Regions from separate parts of the Streptomyces sp. NPDC056452 genome, predicted to be linked through region 1. Evidence: riboswitches for the same ligand, from Rfam matches in the RefSeq annotation. Region 1 holds a riboswitch; the other holds the start of a gene.
The links. A riboswitch is a leader RNA that binds a small molecule or an ion and turns the genes downstream of it on or off. The one in region 1 is predicted to bind cobalamin.

Region 1 (11,803 bases):
GGTAGCCGAGCGTCAGCCGTTCGGACATCCGGGCCGAGGCGTCCAGCACCCCGCACATCGGACGCCCGTCCAGCTCACGCGCCAGATACAGCAGCCCCGCGCACTCGGCCGCCACCGGGGCGCCGGACAGGGCGAGTTCGGTCACCGACCTGCGCAGCGGTTCGTTCGACGACAGCTCCGGCGCGTACATCTCGGGGAAGCCGCCACCGATGACCAGTCCCGCCGTCCCCGCGGGCAGCTTCTCGTCGTGCAACGGGTCGAAGACCACCACATCCGCTCCGGCGGCCGTCAGCAGCTCGGCATGCTCCGCGTACGCGAACGTGAACGCGGCCCCGCCCGCCACGGCCACCACCGGCCGCACCCCGTCGACGGAATGCCGCTCCGGCTCCCACACCTCGTCGGGCAGCGCGGGCGCCGAACGGGCCAGCGCCAGCAGGGCGTCCAGGTCGCAGCCCGCCCGTACGCGCTCCGCCATCGCCCGTACGGCGTCGACTGCCTCGGTCTGCCGCTCCGCCACCGGAACCAGACCCAGATGACGCGAAGGCGTGACCACCTGCGGCGCCCGCCGCAGGGCCCCCAGCACCGGCAGGCCCGTCTCCTCGAGCGCCTCCCGCAGGAGGGCCTCATGCCGGTCGGACGCCACCTTGTTGAGGATCACCCCGCCGATCCGCACCTCGGGATCCCAGGACGCGAAACCGTGCACGAGGGCAGCGACCGAACGGGACTGCGACGAGGCGTCGACGACGAGCACCACGGGAGCCCGGAGGAGCTTCGACACCTGGGCCGTGGAGGCGAGTTCACCCTGCCCCGAAGCGCCGTCGTACAGCCCCATCACGCCCTCGACGACCGCCAGGCCGGCACCGGCGGCACCGTGTGCGAACAGCGGGGCGATCAGCTCCGTACCGCACATGTACGCGTCCAGGTTGCGCCCCGGACGGCCGGTGGCCAGCGCGTGGTACCCCGGGTCGATGTAGTCCGGGCCCACCTTGTGCGGGGACACGGCGAGGCCGCGGCCCGCGAAGGCCGCCATCAGGCCCGTTGCGACCGTTGTCTTGCCGCTGTTGGAGGCCGGCGCGGCAATGACCAGACGAGGAACACTCACCACTCGATGCCCCTCTGGCCCTTCTGACCGGCGTCCATCGGGTGCTTGACCTTCGACATGTCGGTCACCAGATCGGCGGCCTCGATCAGCTTCGCGGGAGCGTTGCGCCCGGTGATCACGACATGCTGCGTCCCCGGACGGTCGCGCATCACCTCGACGACCTCGTCGGTGTCGATCCAGCCCCAGTGCATCGGATAGGCGAACTCGTCCAGCACGTACAGCTTGTACGTCTGAGCCGCCAGGTCGCGCTTGACCTGCTCCCAGCCCTCACGGGCCTTCTCCTCGTTGTCGGAGTTGTCGCCGTGGAGGCCACGCTGGACCCACGACCAGCCCTCGCCCATCTTGTGCCAGTCGACGGTGCCGCCCTCGCCGCTCGCCCCGAGCACCTTCAGCGCGTTCTCCTCGCCGACCTTCCACTTCGCCGACTTCACGAACTGGAACACCCCGATCGGCCAGCCCTGGTTCCAGGCCCGCAGCGCGAGCCCGAAGGCCGCCGTCGACTTGCCCTTGCCGATGCCCGTGTGGACGAAGAGGAGCGGACGGTTACGTCGCTGACGTGTCGTCAGTCCGTCGTCCGGCACCGATACAGGCTGTCCCTGTGGCATTACGCGGCCCTCCCGGCTGCTTGAACATCCTTGACCAGCCCGGCGATCGAGTCGGCGCGCAGTTCGTCGAGCGTGACCGCGCCGCCCCCCATGTCCCGGGCGAGCTGTGCGGCGAGCCCGAGGCGCACGTACCCCGACTCGCAGTCCACGACGACGGACGCCGTGCCCTCGGCGGCATGCAGCCGGCCGGCCCGCGCGGCCAGCGCCACCGGGTCCGGACCACCGGTCGCCCGGCCGTCCGTCACCACGACGAGCAGCGGCCGCCGGGACGGATCGCGCATCCGCTCCACCCGCAGGACGTCGTGCGCCCTCAGCAGGCCCGCGGCCAGCGGGGTGCGCCCACCGGTCGGCAGCGACTCCAGCCGCGCCGCCGCCGCGTCCACCGACGAGGTGGGCGGCAGTACGACCTCGGCATCCTTGCCGCGGAACGTCACCAGGCCCACCTTGTCCCGCCGCTGATAGGCGTCCAGCAGCAGCGACATCACGGCGCCCTTCACGGCGCTCATCCGCTGCCGGGCCGCCATCGACCCCGAGGCGTCCACCACGAAGAGCACCAGGTTTCCCTCGCGCCCCTCCCGCGTCGCCTGCCGCAGGTCGTCACGCCGTACGACGAGGCCCCGGCCGGACCGCCCGCGCGCCCGCTGGTGCGGCGCCGCCGCCTGCACGGTCGCCGCGAGGTGCAGCTTCGTCAGCGACCCCTGGGGCCGCCGCGCCCCCGTCGTGCGCCCGTGCTCGGTACGCGCCCGGGACCGCCGCCCGGCCGCGCCCTCGCCGAGACCGGGCACGCTGAGCATCTTCGTGCGGAACGGCTCCGAGGCGCGTACCGGCTGCTGCTCCCCGCCGCCGGCCGGCGCGGGCGCGTCGGGACGGCCGGATCCGGGACCGCTCTCCTCCTCGGGACCGCTCTCCGTGCCCGGTCCGTTCTCCGTGCCCGGACCGCCCTCCGCGTCGGGACCGCCGCCCTGAGGAGGCAGCCCGCCGCCACCCGGCCCGTCGGGATCCGGATCGTCGTCGCCCCCGTCCGCGTCGTCGGCCGCGTCCCTGAGGGTGTCGTCCAGCTTGTCCTCGTCCAGCCCGGGCGCGTCGAAGGGGTTCCGCCGCCGCCGGTGGGGGAGCGCAAGGAGCGCGGCCTGCCGCACGTCCTCGGCGGTGACCTCATCGCGCCCCGCCCACGCGGCCAGCGCCGTAGCGGTGCGGGCCATGACGATGTCGGCACGCATGCCGTCCACCTCGAAAGCCGCGCACGTCGCGGCGATCTGCCGCAACACACCGTCCCCGAGCACCACTTCGGGCAACAGGACACGCGCGGCGGCGATCCGCGCCCGCAACGCGCCCTCCTCCTGCGCCCACCGGGCGGCGAACCCGTCCGGATCGTCGTCGTACGCGAGCCGCCGCCGTACGACCTCGACCCGCTGGTCGGTGTCGCGGGAGGCAGCCACCTCGACGGTCAGCCCGAAGCGGTCCAGCAACTGCGGTCGCAGCTCGCCCTCTTCGGGGTTCATCGTCCCCACCAGCAGGAACCGCGCCGCATGCCGTACGGAGACACCTTCGCGCTCGACGTACGAGGCACCCATGGCCGCCGCGTCGAGCAGCAGGTCCACCAGGTGGTCGTGGAGCAGATTGACCTCGTCCACGTACAGGATCCCGCGGTGCGCGTCGGCGAGGAGCCCCGGTTCGAAGGCCTTCACCCCCTCCGAGAGCGCCCGCTCGATGTCCAGCGCACCCACGAGCCGGTCCTCGGACGCGCCGACGGGCAGCTCCACGGTCCGCGCGGCGCGCGACACGCCGGTCCCGGCCTCGTGGGGACCGTCGGGACACGCCGGGTCGGGCGCGACCGGATCGCACGAGAACCGGCACCCGGAGACCACGGACACCTCCGGCATGAGCGCGGCGAGCGCCCGCACGGCGGTGGACTTGGCGGTGCCCTTCTCGCCCCGCACGAGAACGCCGCCGACGGCCGGACTGACGGCGTTCAGCAACAGCCCGAGCCGCAGATCGTCCTGTCCGACGATGGCGGTGAAGGGATACGGGGTACTCACGGTGCCTCCTCTGTCACATGCACAATGGGTCCAGCCACATCAGGCGTTCGCTGCGCGTCCGGGGCGGAGCCCCGGCCTGGGGAAGGGACAGAAGCCCCAGCCCCCCGCGGCGCCCCGGGCGGCACGAACGGCAGCCCCGCCGGCGACCCCTCCTCGATCAGCCGCCACAGCGCATCCGTGTCCGCGTGCTCCTCGATCAGATCCCCCAGCCGGTCCAGCTGCTCCTCCCGCAGCTCCGCGAAACTCGTGTCCGGAGCCGCCACGAACCGCCGTCCGGCCGCCCGCGCCACCTCCGCCAGGAACCGCCGCCTGAACGCATCGCTCTCCAGCGACCCGTGCCAGTGCGTCCCCCACACGGCGCCCACCCGGCACCCGTCCAGGAACGGCTCGCCGCCGCGCACCTCGGCGACCCCGTGATGGATCTCGTACCCCTCCACGGGCTCTCCGAGCGCCGACCCGACAGGCCGGCCCAGCACCTTCTCCCGGCCGAACCGGATCCGCACCGGCAGCAGCCCCAGCCCGTCGACCAGCCCCGCCCGCGACTCCACCTCGTCCTCGATGGACTCACCGAGCACCTGGAACCCGCCGCAGATCCCCAGCACCGGAAGCCCCTCGGCGGCCCGCCGCAGCAGCGCGTCGGCCAGCCCCCGCTCGCGCAGCCACGCCAGCGCCTTCACCGTGCCGCGCGTACCGGGCACGATCACCAGGTCCGCGTCGGCGAGCTCCTCGGCCCGGTCCACGAACCGCACCACCACGCCCGGCTCGGCCGCCAGCGCGTCCACATCGGTGAAGTTCGACATCAGCGGCACGGCGCACACCGCGACCCTCAGGACGTCCTGCCCGTGGGGCGGCGCGACGACCGACTCCCGCACGGCGCCGCGCATCGACACCCGCAGCCCGTCCTCCTCGTCGATGCCGAGGCCGTGGGCGAACGGCAGCACCCCGTACGTACGGCGCCCGGTGAGCTCGTACAGCATGTCCAGGCCGGGCTCCAGCAGCGACACATCGCCGCGGAACTTGTTGACGAGGTACCCGGCGACCAGCGACTGGTCCTCGGCGCTCAGCAGCGCCGTCGTACCGAAGAACGAGGCGAACACCCCGCCCCGGTCGATGTCCCCGACGACCAGCACCGGGAAGCGGGCGGCACGCGCGATGCCCATGTTCACGATGTCCGTGCGCCGCAGATTGATCTCGGCCGGACTGCCCGCCCCCTCGCAGATCACGGCGTCATACGTGCCCCGGAGCTGCTCCAGACAGTCCACGACCGTCCCCAGCAGCGATTCCTGGCGCCCGCCGTGGTAGCCGCGCGCGCTCATCTCGCCGACCGGCTTCCCCATCAGGACGACCTGACTGGAGCGGTCACCGCCGGGCTTGAGCAGCACCGGATTCATGAGCACGCTCGGCTCCACCCGGGCGGCCTGCGCCTGCATCGCCTGGGCCCGGCCGATCTCCGCACCCTCGCGGGTCACGAACGAGTTCAGCGACATGTTCTGCGCCTTGAACGGCGCGACCTTCACCCCCCGGCGCACCAGCCACCGGCAGATACCCGCCGTGACGACGCTCTTGCCCGCGTCCGAGGTCGTCCCCGCGACCAGCAGCCCGCCGCCCTGTCCGCCGTTCATGCCCGGCCTCTCCTTCCCGAGGCCAGCCGCGCGGCCGCACACACGCCGAGGGCCAGCACACTCACACGGCGCGAAAGCCGCACCGCGCGTTCGATATCCGCTACGTGCACGTCCCGGCCGGTCGCCCCGTTGAGCACGGGCCGGTGCTCGACCCGCCCGCCGTACGCGAGGGTCCCGCCGAGGCGCACGCCGAGCGCACCCGCGAACGAGGCCTCCACCGGGCCCGCGTTGGGGCTCGGGTGCTTTCCCGCGTCGGCCCGCCAGGCCCGCACGGCCTCGCGCGGACGGCCGCCGGCGGCCACGGCGAGCACGGCGGTGAGGCGGGCACCGGGCCAGCCGGCGAGGTCGTCGAGACGGGCCGAGGCCCAGCCGTAGCGCCGGTGGCGCGGCGACCTGTGGCCGACCATGGCGTCGAGGGTGTTGACGGCCCGGAACCCGACGAGGCCCGGGACACCGCCGATGGCGCCCCACACCAGGGCGCCGACGACGGCGTCGGAGGTGTTCTCGGCGACCGACTCCACCACCGCGCGGGCGATCTGGGGTCCGTCGAGGGCCTGGGGGTCACGTCCGCAGAGGTGCGGCAGCCGCTCGCGGGCCACCTCGATGTCACCGGCGGCGAGCGCGCCGCCGATGGCGCGGGCCTCCCGCCCCAGCGACGTACCGCCGACGACGGACCAGGTGGCGGCGGCGGTCAGCGCCACGGCCGCGGCGGGACGGTTCCGTACGGCACGAGCGGCCAGCGCGGCGGCACCGGCGGCGCCCCCGGCGCAGACCAGCGCGTGCAGGGCGCCCCAGCCGCGGTGATCGCGCCACAGCCGGCTCTCGACGCCTGCCGCGGCCTGCCCGAAGGCGGCGACGGGGTGGCCCCGCCGGGGGTCACCGAGCAGCAGGTCGCCGATCAATCCGGCGGTGGCGCCGTACGCGAAGATGCGGTCGGCTCGCACGGTTCAGCCGGCCGTCGTGCCTCGAACGACCTTCGGAGCGGGTGACACAGGGACCGACGCACGGCAGCCAGGCATGGCAGATGTCCTTAACTCAGGGTCCGCGCCCTGGTTCGACGTGACCGGCGACGAGAGTCTCCTGGCTTCCGGATCCGCAGTTCCCCCGGCCTTCCAGTCCGTGCCGGACCGTGACTTCCGTGTGGGGGCCTGCTCCCCGGTGACAGTGGCGGGACCGCGCCGGATTCGCACCGGCTTCCTCTCCTGTCGCCGTAAATGGCACCGGCAGTCCACCACGCCCCGTGAACGCCCGTCAACCTGCCGTTGACCTGCGGGAGTGCAGTGTGCGCAGACGCACATCGGGCCGGACACACACGTGGTGTGTCCGGCCCGACGGGAGGAGACGGCGGCTCGGCGCCGGGGTGGTCAGACGACGATCAGATAGATCCCGTAGGCGACCGCCGCCGCGCACAGCCCGAAGCAGGCGTACGCGCCGGTGCGCGCCAGCGTGAGAGACCCTCCGGACTGCACCGCCGATGCCTGCTTGGAGAGGCCGATGATGCCGAGGGTGAAGAGGCCGACCAGTGCGACGGTGACCACGAGGCTGACGCCGAAGACGGAGGCGAGAGCTGCCCAGTCGATGTTCATACGGATCTGTCCTTACACCGTGGCCGGTCGGGCCGGGTCGGCCGGGGATCCGGCCGTCGGGGCCGGGGCCGGGATGGTGGTCTTGAGGTCCGGGACGCCGGAGCCGACGGGCGGCGGGCTGACGGCCGCGATGGCGGTGGTGACGACGCCCGCGGGCTCGGCGTCCGTCGCGTTGACGTTGGTGTGGTCGACCGGCTTGCGGCGCGACAGCAGCCAGATGGCAGCGGAGCCCGCGACGAGGAGCACGGCGACCACGCCGACACCCCAGGGGCCCTGCTTGGTGAGGAACTCCGCGCCCGCGCCGACCAGACCGGCGGCCGGCAGGGTCAGGCCCCAGGCGATGAACATGCGGGTGGCGGTGGACCAGCGGACCACGCCCCCCTTGCGTCCGAGACCGGCGCCCATCACGGCGCCGGAGCAGGACTGGGTGGTGGAGAGGGAGAAGCCGAGGTGCGAGGAGGCCAGGATGACCGTGGCCGCACTGGTCTGGGCGGCGAAGCCCTGCGGCGGCTTGAGCTCGGTGAGGCCGCTGCCCATGGTGCGGATGATGCGCCAGCCGCCGAGGTAGGTGCCCATCGCGATCGCGATACCGGCGGAGGCGATGACCCAGACCGGCGGGTTGGAGCCGGGGGCGAGCACGCCACCGGTGACCAGGGCCAGGGTGATGATGCCCATCGTCTTCTGGGCGTCGTTGGTGCCGTGGGCGAGCGAGACGAGACCCGCCGAGGCGATCTGTCCGGCCCGGTAGCCCTTGGCGGTCGACTTCAGCTGCGCCTCGTCGGTGACCTTCCGGTTGAGGCGGTACGTCAGCTTCGTGGCCAGCAGCGCGGCCAGGCCGGCGACGAGGGGGGCCGCGATCGCGGGCAGGAGGACCTTCGTGACGACGGTGCCGCCGTTGATCGAGGACCAGCCGGCCGACATCACCGCGGCGCCGATGAGGCCGCCGAAGAGTGCGTGGGAGGAACTGGAGGGCAGACCCACCAGCCAGGTCAGGAGATTCCACAGGATGGCGCCGACGAGCGCCGCGAAGATGACCTCGGTTCTGAGGCCGTTCTCGTTGATGATCCCGCCGGAGATCGTCTTGGCGACCTCCACCGACAGGAACGCGCCGACGAGGTTGAGAACGGCGGACATGGCCACCGCTGTCTTGGGCTTGAGGGCGCCGGTCGAGATGGTGGTGGCCATCGCGTTGGCGGTGTCGTGGAAACCGTTCGTGAAATCGAACACGAGAGCTGTCACGATCACGATCGCGAGCAGCAGCGTGATGTGTTCCATTTACCCAGGCAATCGTTCGACGTCAGTGGCTGTAGGAACGTAAGCAACCTGGGTGAACGGAAGATGAACTGGGCAGGGCGGTGCGGTGACTCCAAGCGCGAACAGGCATTCCGCTTGTGTGCGCCGAGGGCGGTTGCACCGGCCCGCGGCGGTGCGGGAACCGGCCTTCGCCGGGTTCCGCACCGCATCTGGTCTGCCGCATTTGCCCCATTGGAGAGACATCGGTCACGTGCTTCGCGACGGCTTCGCCCGACAGGTCCTGGCGGGACCCCGCGGACCCGGCGTGATCCGGACGCAGGCCCCTAGGATCGCCGCATGAATGATCAGGACCGGGACGCGATCGAGCGGGCATGGGACGGCGTCGTCGCGACGGCCCGCAGGACGGCCGCGGACGGACTCGTCGTCGGCACCTCGGGCAACGTGTCGGCACGGGTCGGCGAAATCGTCCTGGTCACCCCCAGCGGAGTGCCCTACGACCGGCTGGGCCCCGGGGACGCGGTCGGCGTCGACCTCGAAGGGCGCCAGGTCCTCGGGACCATGACCCCGACCAGCGAGCTCCCCCTCCACCTGGCCGTCTACGGCAACAGCGACGCCGCCGCCGTCGTCCACACGCACGCGGTGCACGCCACGGCCGTCTCCACCCTCGTCGACGAGGTCCCGCTGGTGCACTACGCCGCCGCCATGCTCGGCGGCCCCGTCCGTACCGCCGCCTACGCCCGGTACGGGACGCGGGAGCTTGCCGGGAACATGCTCACCGCCCTGCGCGACCGCACCGGCTGCCTGCTGCAGAACCACGGAACGGTCACCTACGGCGACACCCTCGACGAGGCCTACGACCGCACCGCCCAGCTCGAATGGATGTGCAGGCTCTGGCTCACCGCGAGCTCCGTGCCCGGCCGCCACCCGTCCCTGCTCTCGCGCGCCCAGCTGAGCGACGTACAGGACGCCCTGAAGGGGTACGGCCAGCCCGGCTGAGCCCGGGGCCGGCACCGTACGGCCCCGTCCCACTGGCAGCCCGCGCCGTAGCCCAGGACACTGGAGCCGTGCGCCCGGCAACAGCGACGGCAGCAGCCGTCTCCACGATCCTCGGCGTCGGAGCGGCAGCGGTCGCGGCCGGCCGGTACGCCAGCGACGCCGCCCTCGGGGCCCCGTCGCCACGCCCCTTCCCCGGAGACCGCAGACTCACGGTGCACGCCACCGCGCCCGGGCAGGTCACCCTGACCCGCTCCTTCGCCGCGCTGCGCCCCGGCACGTACGGACTGGTGGGCCGCGACGTCCACGCGATCGTCGGCCCGGTCGTCGAGCAGGCACCGCACGACTCCGCCGACACCGTCGTGCGCAGGCTGGAACGCGTCACCCGGGGCAGCCTGGAACCGGGCGCCAAGGTCCGCCTCACCCCCGTGCTCCACAGCGGCGACCCGCTCGGCGCACTCGGCCTCGCGTACAAGGAGGTCGAGGTCCCCGGCGAGCTGGGCGCCCTGCCCGCCTGGTTCCTCCCCGGCGCACGCGACACCTGGGTCATCACCGTGCACGGCCTCGGCACCACCCGCGAACACCCCCTGAACGTGACGGGATTCCTGCAGGAGCAGCAGTTCCCGGTGCTCGACCTCGCCTACCGCGGTGACGCCGGCGCACCCCGCTCGCCGGACGGGCTCGGCCACCTCGGCGAGTCCGAGTGGCGCGACCTCGACGCTGCCATCCGGCACGCCGTGCGCTACGGGGCCGAGCGCGTCGTCGTCCACGGCTGGTCCACCGGCGCCACGATGGCCCTGCACGCCGCCGTCAACTCCGCGCTCCGCGACCGCATCAGCGGTCTCGTCCTGGACTCCCCGGTCCTGGACTGGAAGGTCACCCTCCGCGCCCTGGCCGCTGCCCACGGCATCCCCGCCGCACTCCTGCCCCTTGCCGTCCGGGCCGCCCAGGGCCAGACCGGACTGCGCGGCGCCCCGCTCCTGGAGACCTCCGTACCGATCGCGCTGCACGCCCCCACGCTGATCTTCCACGGCCCCGACGACACGCTGGCGCCCTGGCAGCCGTCCCGGGAACTGGCCGCACTGCGTCCCGACCTGGTCACCCTGCACCCCGTGACGCAGGCTCCGCATGCGGCGATGTGGAATGCCGATCCGGCACGCTACGAAGAGGCCCTCAGGCGCTTCCTCACGCCCCTGATGTGAGCTGATGGGGTGGATCGGCCCGGTTGGTGACCGGGTCCGAAACCTTCCCGTAGCCATGGGATCCGGCTTCCGTTTGGGCTTTCGGGCCGTCAGAGGCAAGACTGCTCCCGTGACGTCCCGTACCCCGCGCGACTCCAGGCTGCGACTTGTCCGCCCGCGACCCCTTGCCACCGCCCGCAAGGCCGTGACCACCCGGCGCACCAGGCCGGCCCCCCGCCCACCCGAGGGCACACCGCCTCCTGCGGAACTGGCGCGCCAGGCCAGGGCCGTGCTCGCCCACGCCGTTCGGATCGCCCACTGGGCCGCCGACGGCGCGAGCCCGGGGGCGGCCCCGCTCGCCACCCAGGCCCTGGAACGGGCCGCGGCGGCGCTGGAACTGTCGCCCGCCCAGATACAGACCGGCTGGGACCGGGCCAGGCTGGCCGGGCTGATCGAACTCCACGGCGACACCGCGCGCCCCGGCTGGAGGCTGCGCGCCTGGGACCGGGACGACTCCGCCGTGCTCCGCGGCTGGGTGGCGCTCTTCGACGCCTGGTCGCTCGTCCACGCCGCACCCGAAGGCATCGAGGCCACCGCGGTCGCCGAAGCCGTCGAGGCGGTGCCCCAGGTGCTCTCGCTCCTGCAGCTCTCCGCCGGCCCCGTCACCGTGCCCGCCCTCCTCGACCTCCTCGGCCAGCGCGTCGCGGAACTCCACGAGGAGCGGTGCGAGGTGCCCTACGGGCCGCCGCAGCAGCCCGCACCCGGCAGCCCCGCGACCGGGCAGCCCGAGGACCTGAACGCGCTCCTGCTCGACTGGGCCCTCGAAGGCCTCGCCGCCGTCGGCGCGCTGACGCTCGGAGCCGGACAGGCCACGCTCACCCCTCTCGGCAACTGGGCGGTCTGGGTCAAGCTCGAACAGATCTGTGTCGCCGCCCAGAGCCCGGCCGGAAACATCGAGCAGTCCGCTGCCGACATGCTGCTCGGCTGCGCCCGGCTCACCCCCGGGCCTGCCCGCGTCGAGTACCGGGCCTGGCTCGCCGCCCGGACCGTCGGCAGCGCGGTGACCGAACTGCTCGCCGTCGCCCGCGGCGAGGACGCCCTGCTGCGCGGTCTCGCCTTCGAGGCGCTGCGTGTCGTCGGTGCTCCCGCGGAGCCCGTGGTGCGCACCGTCGTCAGCGAACCACCGCTGCGTCCGTACGCCCTGCTCTGGCTCGCCGAGTACGAGGGCGCCGACCCCGACGACGCCCAGGACGTCCTCAGCCGCGAGGAAGCCACCTGGCTCTGGATCGACACCGCGGCGGCGGTCGCGGATCACGGCGAGACCGGCCTGCTGGTCCGCCATCTCGACTCCGCCGTCCAGGGCACGGTCCCGGCCCTGCTCGACGAGGTCCGGGCGGTCGGACACCCGCGCACCGTGCAGG
Region 2 (11,803 bases), on a different contig from region 1:
GCGCGAGTGGGCCTCCGGGCCGCCGCTCAACATCGGTGACGACCAGATCGCCGGCGCCTTCGACACTGCGGCTGCCCGCATCCAGGACAGCATCGGCAGCATGGTCACCACCGTCGTCACCGGCGTGAGCACGGTGGTCAATGGTGTGGTCACTGCCGTCCTGGCGGTCTTCCTGATGTTCTTCATGCTCAAGGACGGCCCGCGGTTCCTGCCCTGGCTCGCCCGCCAGCTGCCCGGTCGGCTCGCCACCGATGTCCCGACAGTGGCGGCGCGTGGTTGGCGGACTCTGGGTGAGTTCGTGCGGTCCCAGGCGTACGTCGGCCTGCTCGACGCGGTCCTCATCGGCATCGGCCTGTGGATTGTGGGCGTACCGCTGGTGCTCCCCCTCGCGGTGCTGACCTTCGTCTCCGCATTCGTACCCATCGTGGGCGCCCTGTTCGCCGGCTTCGTCGCCGTTCTCATCGCCTTGGTGTCGAACGGGCTGACCGACGCGCTGATCGTGCTGGCGATCATCGTCGTGGTGCAACAGCTCGAGGGCAACGTGTTCCAGCCCATGATCCAGAGTCGCGGACTCGGCCTGCACGCTGCGGTGATCCTGCTGGCGGTGACATTGGGCGGCAGCCTCGCCGGCATCGTGGGCAGCCTGCTCGCCGTACCCGCCGCCGCACTGATCGCGGTGGTCTGGAACTACCTGCGCGAGCAGCTCAGCGTTCCGCAGGAGGAGCCCGAACCCCAGGTGTCACCGAGTGGCGTCGGCTCTTAGGACTCCTCACGGAAGACCGCTGCCGGGCCGTGGGAGATCGACGACGAGTTGTGGGCGCGCATCGATCACGCATCGATCACTGGGGGCACCACCCCTGTCTCCGACGGCATGCGCCGACGGCACGCGGTCTTCGCCGCTGACCCGAAAGCGGCCGGAGCCGCTCAGGTTCAGCGAGGAGTGAGGAGGCAGAACTCGTTGCCTTCCGGGTCGGCCAGAACCGTCCAGGAGATTGCGGACCGGTCGACACCAGGGTCGGTGGCGCCCAGGGCGCGCAGTCGGGCTTCTTCTGCTTCCAGGTCGTCACCGGGGTAGGGGCAGACGTCGAGGTGGACGCGGTTCCACACACTCTTGGAGTCGGGGGTGCGGAGGAACTCCAGGTAGGGGCCGACGCCTTTGGCGGATCGCATGGTCGCGTGGTCGTCGGCGACCTCGTGCAGCGTCCAGTCCATCGCCTGGCCCCAGAACCGGGCCATCCCTCGTGGGTCGGTGCAGTCGACGACCACCGCGGCGATCGGCCCGGTGTCCTGGTAGATCGGGCGGGGCTCCAGGACACAGAACTCGTTGCCCTCCGGGTCGGCCATGACCGTCCAGGGGACGTCGCCCTGGCCCACGTCGGCGAGCCTCGCGCCGAGATCCTTCAAGCGCGCGACCAACTCCGCCTGATGCGCGGTCGAGGTGGTGGCCAGATCGAGATGCACCCGGTTCTTCACCGTCTTGACTTCCGGGCGGGCGACGATGTCGATGCAGACGGCCACGGGGTCGGGGTAGTCGAAACCCACCGGTTCGAGGTTGGTGACGCCGGGCCCCTCGCTGTCGACACCCCAACCGAGTGCCGCCGCCCAGAACCGGCCGAGCACGGAGTCGTCCTGGGCCTTCATATTGATCTGCACGAGTCTCGTCGCCATGCGGAGATCCTAGAAGCTGCCGCCGCCATCAGGCATGTGCTCGCCCCGGTACTGGCCATGGTCGCCCTCGTCGAGACTGTGGGCGCCCTTGTGAACGAAGGCGAGACCCGACCACGCCGGGGCCAGTGGCACGGAGCCCGAACTCATTCGGATGCTGCTCAAGCCCCGCACCCCTGACGGCGGGCGATCATCCCGGGGGACGGCCTGCTCGATGCGTCAGAACGCCCACGTAGCAGTCGGGCCCGCGCAGCCTCACATACGGGATCTCAGCACGTCGATCTCACAGCCCGGCGCGGAGGGGTCGAAGCCGTGCTCGATCAGCCAGCGAACCGCCAGCAGACTGCGCAACGACCACCACGCGTGGATCACTTCGAGGTCGATGTCGGTGCCGTAGCCGGCGATGACGTCGTCGAGGTGCTCCTCGTGTCCGAGCGTGAAGGTCGCGAGGTCGTACAGGGCATCACCCTGGCCCGCCTCGGACCAGTCGATGATGCCTGTGACCTCGTCGCCCTCGACGAAGACGTGCGCGATCTGCAGGTCGCCGTGCGTGAACGCCGGAGTCCACGGCCGGAGCGCGGCCTCGGCGACCTGGCGGTTGCGGGTGACCACGGCGGAGGGCAGGACGCCGTTCGTCACGAGCAACTCGCACTCGTCGTCGAGTTCCGCCGCCAGCTCGTCGAGACCCTTTCCCCGGCCGGGCCAGGGCGGCAACGGCGCGTCGTGCAACTTCCGGATGGCGGCACCCGCCGCGGCCCACGCCGCCCGCGACCCGGTCGACGGCCCGCCGAGGCTCCCGAGCGTCGTCCCCGGGAGTGCGGCGACGGCGAGCACGGGCGGCTTGTGCCACAGGACCGCCGGGGTCGGGACCGGCGCGAGGGACATCGCCCGGACCTCGACGTCGATGCGCGCCTGATCGGGGTCCACCTTCAAGAACACGTCGCCGACGCGCAGAGTCGCGCGCTCGGAATGGGCGACGACGACTTCGACCTCATCCATGGGCGACCAGTATCCCGGGGGTGATCGCCGACGTCACCGGGTTTGTCGCGCGGTGAGCGGCTGACCACGTCCCTCCACCCGGCGGCCTCGTGCACGACACCGTCCTCCGATCCGGTCGAGCCCTGTGAGGAGTCCTTGGCCACGAAGCCTCCCGGCCTGTTCCGGGCGGGTCGTGCCGGTCCGGAGTCGGTCGGCCGGGGAGCCGGTGACGACGGGGACGCGTCGTCCGGGATGCAAGGGGTACGCGAGGTGCGACACCGGCCCACACGCACGAGAATGGGCCTGCACCGACAGGAGCAGTGACATGACCGACCGCAGGCCCGAGGGGATCGCCTACACCGGGGCGGAGGGCAGCCCGCCGCCTGTACCTGCCGATATGCCTGACCAACAGGTCCAGGAGGGCGAGGACGCGCTCGACGTGATTCTCCCGCCGAATACCGAACGCCCCGAAGCGGAATCGGACCCCGGGACCGACGACGAACAGCCCGACCCCGACGAGGCCGGCTCGGGTCGCAACGCCGCCCGCAATGCCGGCGTTCACCCGGAACACCCGACCCCGGACGAGTCGACGGGGTGACGTCCGGTCCTCGTTCGCGAGAACGGGACAGGAGGCCCCAGGGTGCGGCGGCTCGCGCGAACGATGACGCGGGTGCCGAACGTGGACGTCGGCTGACGGGCACCGGCCCGGGCCGGTTCCTGCCCAGGTCGTGCCACCACGGCCACGACCTGGGCTCCTGGTCACAGGAACACGACGTTGCTCAACGACTGCAGAGCGCAGGCCTGTTGAACGTGAGCCGCTGCCGCCCGACAACGGCGACAGCGGCTCCTGCGCTCAGTTCCCTCAGGTGGTGAGGACGGAGTCGTCCTGAGGGCGCGCGCCCGGCAATTGGTGGCGTGCGGCGATGAGTGCGGCGTCGATGTCCCGGGTGCCCGTGGCCACGCAGAGCGTGTAGGCGACGTCGTCCATGCGTCGTTGCACCTCCGCGTCACCGTTCTCTGCGCGCAGAATGCGCAGGGTGTCGTACTGATCGACAAGGTTCCGCAGTACCGCAGGATGGGCCATCAGCACCGGAGTCTCCCTTTCGCTCGCTCACGAGTCATTCGGCGACCCGCCTACCCCAGTTCCTCACGTCCAGACCACCCTCTGAATGCCCGGGCGGATTCGAACCGTGGTCGTGCGGAGGCCGCTTCCGTCGGGGCACCCAGGCTGCCCCGACGGCAGGTCGGGACGGCGGCGACGGTGTCGTGGCAACGAGTTTCGGGAGCCCGGGTGCCGAACTGCCTCGAGTCGGCACCCGGCCGAAGCGGCGCAGGTTCCCTGCCGACTCCGTTGGCCGCGAGCGCCGGCGGCCGCATGGCGCAGGTCCGAGCCGGTCAGCACCCCCGCCGACCGGGCCCTTCGACCACGTGCGGCGCACGGCTCGATCAGAAGGCGAAGACCGGTCCTTCGCCCAGGCTTGCCTGCATCTCACACGCGTTGCCGAAGCCGGCCGACCAGGAGACGCTGCGGCCCTGCCACACACCGGTCACGTCGAGGACGACGGGGTCCCACTGGCGCGTGCACTTCCCGGGCGACCGCGGCGTGGTCAGCCGGGCGAACTCACCGTTGACCGCGCGCAGTTCGGAACACGCCGCAGCGGGCGCGGGGTGCGTGCCCTGCGGGCGGGGCGCGCAGCTCAGGGTGACGGCCCGCTGGACGGTGACCTCGTCGGCGCTGCCCTTGCCGACCGACAGGACGAGGGCCGACGGGGCGTAGAGGCTGGTCGGCTGAGCGGGCCGGCTCTGCGCGACGCCCATGGCTGCTGTGCCCGACAGGACGAGTGTGGAGACCGTGGCGATTACGCAGAATCTGCCGAGGTTGTAACGCATGCGTGAAGCTCCTTTGCGTGAAGTGGTGATTGCGGTGGGGAGTCTTGCGCCTGCGGGGAGTGAGTGCACATCGATCAGTTCTTTCCGGCCCAACCTCCGCGAGACGGACCTACCGAATGGCCGTTCGGGCAGCTCGGACGTGGTGTGAACGCCTCGTGCCGGGTGTCCGCCATATGGACAGGTTGCAGTGGTACAACCGCGAACTACCGCCTGACCTGCGGTGATGTCGATCTGGTTTTCGCGTGAAACCGCAGGCTTCGGCCGGAAAGCAGTGCTTGAGCAGCTCTGGAGGCGACCTGTGGTCGCGGCTTTCGGAGCGAACCGCCGAGGTCCGTCGGAGCTCTCGCCGGGTGTTCCACGGCGGCCGAGGGAGGCGTGCCGCGGAGGGGACGCGCCGAGGACAAGAGGCCCGGCGGAGCGAGCAGGACGGTAAATTCGAACAATGAGTCAACTGAGCGACCCGGCCCGCCAATCGCCGCCGGGGCGGGGCCGGCTTCTCGCCGTCAGCGACCTCCATCTCGGGATCACCGACAACCGTCCGATCGCCGACAAGCTGCACCCGTCGCACGACGATGACTGGCTCATCGTCGCGGGCGACGTGGCGGAGCAGGCCGAGGAGGTCGCACAGGCGCTGGAGATGCTGGCGGGCCGCTTCGCCCACGTGGTGTGGACCCCCGGCAACCACGAACTGTGGACCGTCGACAAGGATCCCGTACGACTGCGCGGACAGGCACGGTACGAGCACCTCGTCCAGGTGTGCCGCGAGCTCGGCGTGACGACACCGGAGGACCCGTACCCCCGGTGGCAGGGAGCGGACGGGCCGGTGGCCGTCGCCCCCGTGTTCCTGCTGTACGACTACACCTTCAGGGCCCCCGGAACGATGACCAAGGAAGAATCCCTGGCCAAGGCGCACGAGGCCGGCGTCGTCTGCACCGACGAGTACCTGCTCCACCCCGACCCCTACCCCGCCCGGGACGACTGGTGCCGGGCGCGGGTGGCGCAGACCGAGGAGCGGCTCGCCGCGCACGACCCGGACGTCCCTCTCGTCATCACCGGGCACTGGCCGCTGGTGCGCGAACCCACATCCGTCATGTGGTACCCGGAGTTCGCCCAGTGGTGCGGCACGGAACTGACGGCCGACTGGCACCGCCGCTTCAACGTCGCCGCCGTCGTCTACGGGCACCTCCACATCCCCCGTACGACCTGGTTCGACGGAGTGCGCTTCGAGGAGGTCTCGATCGGCTACCCCAGGGAGTGGCGCAAACGTGGCCACCCCCGTGGCCTGCTGCGTCAGATCCTTCCCTACACGGGCGAACAGCCCCCGGACGGGCCGGGGGAGGAGGCGTGATCGAGCAACTGGTGCCCGAGTACGTCGCCTGCGCGGACACCTTCGAGGCGGATGCTCCGGCGGGAACGCTCTACCCCGAGGAAGCGGAACTGGTCGCTCGCAGCGTGGACAAGCGCCGGCACGAGTTCGCGGCCGTGCGCGCCTGCGCGAGACGAGCCATGGCGGCCCTCGGGCTGCCGCCCACACCGGTGCTGCGCGGCCACCGGGGGGCGCCCCTGTGGCCCGAGGGCGTCGTGGGCAGCATGACGCACTGCGAGGGCTACCGAGCCGCGGTGCTGGCCCGGGCGTCCGAAGTGCGCGCACTCGGCATCGACGCGGAACCGGACGAAGCACTGCCGGCCGACGTGTGGGAGGTCATTTCGCTTCCGTCGGAGCGGCGGCGGATCGGGCCCGTGGCGGGCGGCGTGGCCCCCCATTGGGACCGGCTGCTCTTCAGCGCCAAGGAGAGCGTTTTCAAGACCTGGTACCCGCTCACCGGCATCGAGCTCGACTTCGACGAGGCCGAGGTCGAATTCCGCCGGGGTGAAGGGATTCGGCACCGGGGCACCTTCACGGCACAGCTGCACCGTACGGCGCCCGGGATACCGGGGTCGTTCGAGGGAAAGTGGCTGGTCCAGGACGGGTTCGCGGTTACCGCGATCGCCCTGCCCCACGTGCCTCCGGAGGGCGACCGCACCGCAGGTTCCACCGGCCCGACCGTCCGCTGAGCTCGGTGAGCGCGAGCGGGGGAACGTCGAGCCGCCAGAAGGCCTGTACCGGCAGATCCAGCGCCTGGACCACCGCCGCGCGGACGACCGCGGGTTCGACCACGGCCATGACCCGCACATCGCCGTCCCCGGCCAGGGTCTCCAGCCAACTGCCCACCCGGGCAGCCAGGTCCAGGAGCGACTCGCCCCCGTGCGGGGCGGCCGAAGGGTCGCTCAGCCAGGCGGACACGGCGTCGGGTTCGGCGGCGCTCACGTCAGACAGCCGTTGCCCGCTCCAGTGCCCCATGTGCCAGTCGCGGAGAGCAGGTTCGGCACGAGGGTCGAGCCCGAGCGCCTGAGCGGTCTGCCGGCAGCGCTCCGATGGACCGCGCACGTACCGGTCGGCTCCCGGTACGTCACCGGCGGCGTCCCCGGCCCTGCGCAGACCCGCCTCGTCCAACGGTGCGTCACCCTCGAAGCGCGCCTCCCTCGACGCGGCATTCATGGCCGGTGAGATCAACATCACCCGTACCGTCATGCTCGCCCTCCCCTTCTTGAACAACTGCCCGATGCGTAGGCGCCCCATGGGAACACGGCCCGCGCCGCGGGCCGTGACCGGGACGGTTGCACCGTGGCGGCGCCCGAGCAACAGGCGGTATGGTCGCGGCAACCAAGACGAGGTGTGAACGGAAGTCCGGTGAGAATCCGGCACGGTCGCGCCACTGTGTACCCGCTCGTTCTGCGGGAAAGTCAGACCCGGCACCTTCGTCTCAGGCACCACGACAGGGACGCGTGTTCCCACAGGAGGTTCTGCCATGGCACATTCTGCTGCCCCAGCTGCGATCGCACCCGCGATCACCCCCATCTCCCTGAAGGCTATTGCCCCCTGGGCCGTCTTCTTCGGCATCCTGATGCTCGTCCTGCTGTACTTCGTCGGAGCCGAGCAGGGCGCCACCGCGGTCTTCGCGGGCGAGTCCGTGCACGAGTGGGTCCACGACGGACGCCACCTCCTCGGATTCCCCTGCCACTGAAACTCCGGGAATCAGGGGAACGTTCCATGAACTCCGTATCGGTCAGAGCTCTGCTCGTCCGCGGCATGCTCGCCGGCCTCGTGGCCGGCGCGCTCGCCCTTGCCGTGGCCTACTTCCTCGGTGAGTCCCGCGTGGACGCCGCCATCGCGCTGGAAGAGTCACACACCCACGACCACGGCGGCGGCGAGGAACTCGTCAGCCGCACGATGCAGGCAACCGGCGGGCTCGCCACCGGTGTCCTCGTATTCGGCGTGGCCATCGGCGGCATCGCCGCACTCGTCTTCTGCTACGCCCTCGGCCGCATCGGCAGCTTCGGCCCGAGGGCCACGGCCGCACTCGTCGCGGGTGGGGCCCTGCTGACGGTGTACGTCGTGCCGTTCCTGAAGTACCCGGCGAACCCGCCGGCTGTCGGCAACCCCGACACCATCGGACAGCGCACCGGCATGTTCTTCCTGATGGTCGCGCTCAGCGTGCTGCTGGCCGTTGCCGCCGTGATCCTCGGCAAACGTCTCGCACCCCGTCTGGGCAACTGGAACGCGACGACTGCCGCAGGCGCCGGCTATGTCCTCCTGATCGGGCTCGCCTACGCCTTCCTGCCCTCGTTCAACGAGGTCGGCACGGACTTCCCGGCCAGCCTGCTGTGGGAGTTCCGGCTGTCCACGCTCGCCGTCCAGGCGACGCTCTGGACCGCCTTCGGTCTCGTCTTCGGCTACCTGACCGAGCGGCTTCTCGTACCGGCCGCCCGTACCGCGTCGTCGGCGGGTGACCGTACGGCACCCCGCCCGGCCGATGCCGTGAGCTGACCCGCGAGCCCCGTAGGGGCCTACGGCAAGTGAACCCGCCGGGATTCCCGGCGGGTTCCGTCATGTACGGGCTCCGGGCGGAGCCCGAAGTTCAGGCGTCAGGCGTCATGGTCCAGACGTCCGCCCGGTTCGTGCTCCAGTCGATACGGAAGTGCTTGAGCCGGTCGTCCTCGCCGACCAGCCGCATACCGGCCGCTGCCATGACGTGGTGCGACCGGGTGTTGTCGAGATCGGCGTCGCCCTTCACGGACGCGACCCCCTGGGAACGCGCGAAGGCCAGAAGGGCCCGTAGCGCTTCGGAGGCGTACCCCAGGCCACGAACCGAGGGGATCAAGCCGTAGCCGATCGTCACCCGGCCGTCGGAATCGGGCCTTCCGTGAAAGCCCACGCCACCTATCACGTGGCCGTCCGCGCGGCGGCGGATCTCGTAGGCGCCGAACGGCTGGGGGCTGCCGGCGTCCGCGCAGGTCTCCAGGAAGCGGCGGGCGACACCGCGGTCCCCGTCCCCGGGGTATCCGGGTGCCCAGAGCGTGCCTGCCGGCGGTTCACCCGCCTCCACCGATGCGGCTTCGGCCGCGCTCAGCGGGTGCAGCAGGAGGCGTGTCGTCATGAGGTTGTCCATGACAGGCCGGAGTATCACCTCCACAGGGGCCGACGCATGCGAGTTTCGGTACGCGACGGTACGTAGCGTCGCTACGGTAATGGTGTTAGCGTTGTTCGTGTCGGGTCGCGGAGACGGCCGGGGCCCCTCTATCGCAGGAGCAGGTCATGAGTGAGCAACAGCAGCACACCACCGCGCCGCGCAGGGTCGCCCTGGTCACCGGGGGCTCGCGAGGCATCGGCCGCGAGAGCGCCGAGCGGCTCGCGGCCGACGGATTCGCCGTCGTCGTCAACTACGCGGGCAACAAGACCGAGGCGGAAGCGGCCGTAGAGGCTGTCATCTCCGCAGGTGGCGAGGGATTCGCGTTTCAGGCGGACGTCGCCGACGAGACGGCCGTAGCCGCACTCTTCGACGCGGCCGAGGCCGCCTTCGGGGGGATCGACGTGGTCGTCCATGCCGCGGGAGTCATGACGCTCGCACCACTGGTCGACACCGACCTGGACGCCTTGGACCGGATGCACCGCACGAATATCCGCGGCACCTTCGTCGTGGACCAGCAGGCGGCGCGCCGCCTCCGCGACGGCGGGGCGATCATCAACTTCTCCAGCTCGGTGCTCTCGCTCGCCCTCCCGGGATACAGCGCCTACGCCGCCACCAAGGGAGCGGTGGAGGCCATGACGCTGATCCTCGCCCGTGAGCTGCGCGGCCGGGACATCACGGTCAACGCCGTGGCCCCGGGCCCGACCGCCACCGCGCTCTTCCTGGACGGTAAGGATGAGGAGACCATCACGCGGATGGCGGCCCAGCCGCCGCTCGAACGGCTGGGCACGCCGCAGGACATCGCGGAGGTCGTCTCGTTCCTCGCCGGCCCCGCCCGCTGGGTCAACGGCCAGGTGCTGCGCGCCAACGGGGGGATCGTGTGACGGACCGGGCGGCCCTCCTCCGCGACCCTCCCGGACAGGCCCCGACGGTGTGCCGTTCCCCGCACGGGCGCGCGAACCGGGCCGTGCACCGCTTGATAGCGTCCGTGCGGTGAGTACCCGAGCACGCATCCTCGAAGTGGCCGCCGAGCTCGTCGCGGCGTCCCCGGACGGGGACATCTCCACCCGGGCCGTGTGCGAGGCGGCCCAGGTCGGCGCACCGGCTCTCTACCGGCACTTCGGGGACAAGGAAGGGCTGCTGTCGGCGGTGGTCGACCACGGCTACGACGCGTACCTGGCGACGAAGCGGGAACGCGGCGCGTCCACGGACCCCGTCGAGGACCTCCGCAACGGCTGGGACAGCCACATCGAGTTCGCCCTGCGCAACCCGAACCTGTACCGGCTGATGAACTCCCCGGCGATGCGCACACCGCCCGCCGCGGCGCTCGAGTCCCACCGGATCCTGACCCGTGACCTGGAGCGGGCTGCGGAACAGGGGAAGCTTCGCGTCACTCCTGAACTGGCCGCCCAGATGATCATGTCGGCCAATACGGGTGTCGCCCTCATGCTCGTATCCCGCCCCGCGACGTTCTCGGACGACAGCGTGCGCACGCGTGTACGCGACGCTGTGCACGCCGCCGTCTTCACCCCGGACGCGCGCGTCGCCGAGCCGGTGGAGGCCGAAGTTCCCTCAGCTGCAGTCCGGTTGAGGGCATTGCTGAACCGGTCGAAGGGGTCCGGCCTCAGTGCCGCGGAATCGGTCCTGATGAACGAATGGCTGGACCGGGTGTCGAATGCGGCGCAGGGGGACGGGAAGAGCTGACAGGTCGGTCTCTGCCTTCGGATCCGTACCACCGATGCCGACCCGAGGCGCACGTTGTCGGATCAAGAAGGATCCGAGCAGGCGAGGGAACGCCAGACCCGCTGGGCCCAGGTGAGGTCGGCGGAGTCCTCATGGGTGCAGAAAAGCCCGGCGGCGGTGCCTGCGGCCGACACCGTGAAGCCGTAGAACTCGTGCCGCTCCCGGCCGTGGTCGTCCGGGGTCAGCCAGAAGGCGTGGCGGAGTCCGTCGGGCAGAGACTCGGTGAGCCGTTGCGCGGGAAGCTTGTCGGGGGCGCCGTCGAGCAGTACGGAGAGGAAGTCCTCGGGGGAACGTCCCGGGGCGTCATCCGTGAACACTGTCACGGCGGCGCTGCGGTCAGGACCGGCGAACTGATCCGCACCATCGGCGAACCGGGCGGTCAGGCCTGCGGTGCGGACGACGGACCAGCGGTCGCCGAGGCCGGTGCGGACGTCGACGGGGAGCTGGTGCGGGAAGCGGCTGAGGACGTGGTCCCGGTCCCAGACGTCTTCCAGGACGCGGGTGGCCAGCGGGTGGTGGCCGGCGACGAGGTAGGGCAGTTCCTCGGGATCGGCAACCCGGGCGGTGAACGGGGCGCCCAGCAGGTCGTCGCCCCAGGGCCTGACCTTGTTGGAGAGCAGCCCTCTGAAGGTGAGGTCCGAGTAACTCCGGTCCTCCCACCGCTCGTCGGCCTCCCGGAGCGTGGCCTCGTCGACCTCCAGCCATACGCCCAGGACCAGCTCGGTCTCGTACGTCAGCCGGACGGGCAGCAGACAGCGGATGAAGGAGCCGACGCCGTCCACCCGGAGCAGCGCGGAGGGGCCGAGCCGGTGCCGGGCCGCTTCGGGTGCGGTGAGGGCGGCGTCGGGCAGGTTGAATCCGACGTCGATGCGCCGCTCGTCCGTGAGGGAGTCGCCGCAGCAGGAGCAAGAAGGAAGATGGCTGGTCACAGCGCCAGGTTAAGGAATGCCCGCACCGCCCCCGAAGTCAGGGGTCCTGCCCTGAGGTCATGCCCTGACAAGGGCTGTCCCGCAATCCCC

Region 2: linked by a shared signal. The riboswitch ahead of ACFQ6X_RS16600 (CbtB-domain containing protein) and the one ahead of ACFQ6X_RS21970 (cobalamin biosynthesis protein) in region 1 are both predicted to bind cobalamin.

What each region holds. Positions count from the first base shown of each region.
Region 1 is NZ_JBHTRI010000022.1:49,748-61,550, reverse strand. Features, by position in the region: gene ACFQ6X_RS21990 (cobyrinate a,c-diamide synthase) at 1-1,105, opposite strand, end outside; gene cobO (cob(I)yrinic acid a,c-diamide adenosyltransferase) at 1,099-1,707, opposite strand; gene ACFQ6X_RS21980 (putative cobaltochelatase) at 1,707-3,746, opposite strand; gene ACFQ6X_RS21975 (cobyric acid synthase) at 3,743-5,368, opposite strand; gene ACFQ6X_RS21970 (cobalamin biosynthesis protein) at 5,365-6,312, opposite strand; cobalamin riboswitch at 6,442-6,569, opposite strand; gene ACFQ6X_RS21965 (hypothetical protein) at 6,733-6,954, opposite strand; gene ACFQ6X_RS21960 (anion permease) at 6,967-8,229, opposite strand; gene ACFQ6X_RS21955 (class II aldolase/adducin family protein) at 8,545-9,204, shown strand; gene ACFQ6X_RS21950 (alpha/beta hydrolase) at 9,273-10,403, shown strand; gene ACFQ6X_RS21945 (hypothetical protein) at 10,588-11,803, shown strand, end outside.
Region 2 is NZ_JBHTRI010000014.1:140,688-152,490, reverse strand. Features, by position in the region: gene ACFQ6X_RS16650 (AI-2E family transporter) at 1-763, shown strand, start outside; gene ACFQ6X_RS16645 (VOC family protein) at 931-1,668, opposite strand; gene ACFQ6X_RS16640 (hypothetical protein) at 1,678-1,830, opposite strand; gene ACFQ6X_RS16635 (phosphotransferase family protein) at 1,921-2,664, opposite strand; gene ACFQ6X_RS16630 (hypothetical protein) at 2,969-3,241, shown strand; gene ACFQ6X_RS16625 (DUF5133 domain-containing protein) at 3,506-3,733, opposite strand; gene ACFQ6X_RS16620 (subtilase-type protease inhibitor) at 4,090-4,533, opposite strand; gene ACFQ6X_RS16615 (metallophosphoesterase family protein) at 4,976-5,881, shown strand; gene ACFQ6X_RS16610 (4'-phosphopantetheinyl transferase) at 5,878-6,588, shown strand; gene ACFQ6X_RS16605 (histidine phosphatase family protein) at 6,512-7,105, opposite strand; adenosylcobalamin (AdoCbl) riboswitch at 7,241-7,338, shown strand; gene ACFQ6X_RS16600 (CbtB-domain containing protein) at 7,383-7,598, shown strand; gene ACFQ6X_RS16595 (CbtA family protein) at 7,625-8,401, shown strand; gene ACFQ6X_RS16590 (GNAT family N-acetyltransferase) at 8,493-9,023, opposite strand; gene ACFQ6X_RS16585 (SDR family oxidoreductase) at 9,170-9,925, shown strand; gene ACFQ6X_RS16580 (TetR/AcrR family transcriptional regulator) at 10,035-10,745, shown strand; gene ACFQ6X_RS16575 (DUF2199 domain-containing protein) at 10,808-11,713, opposite strand.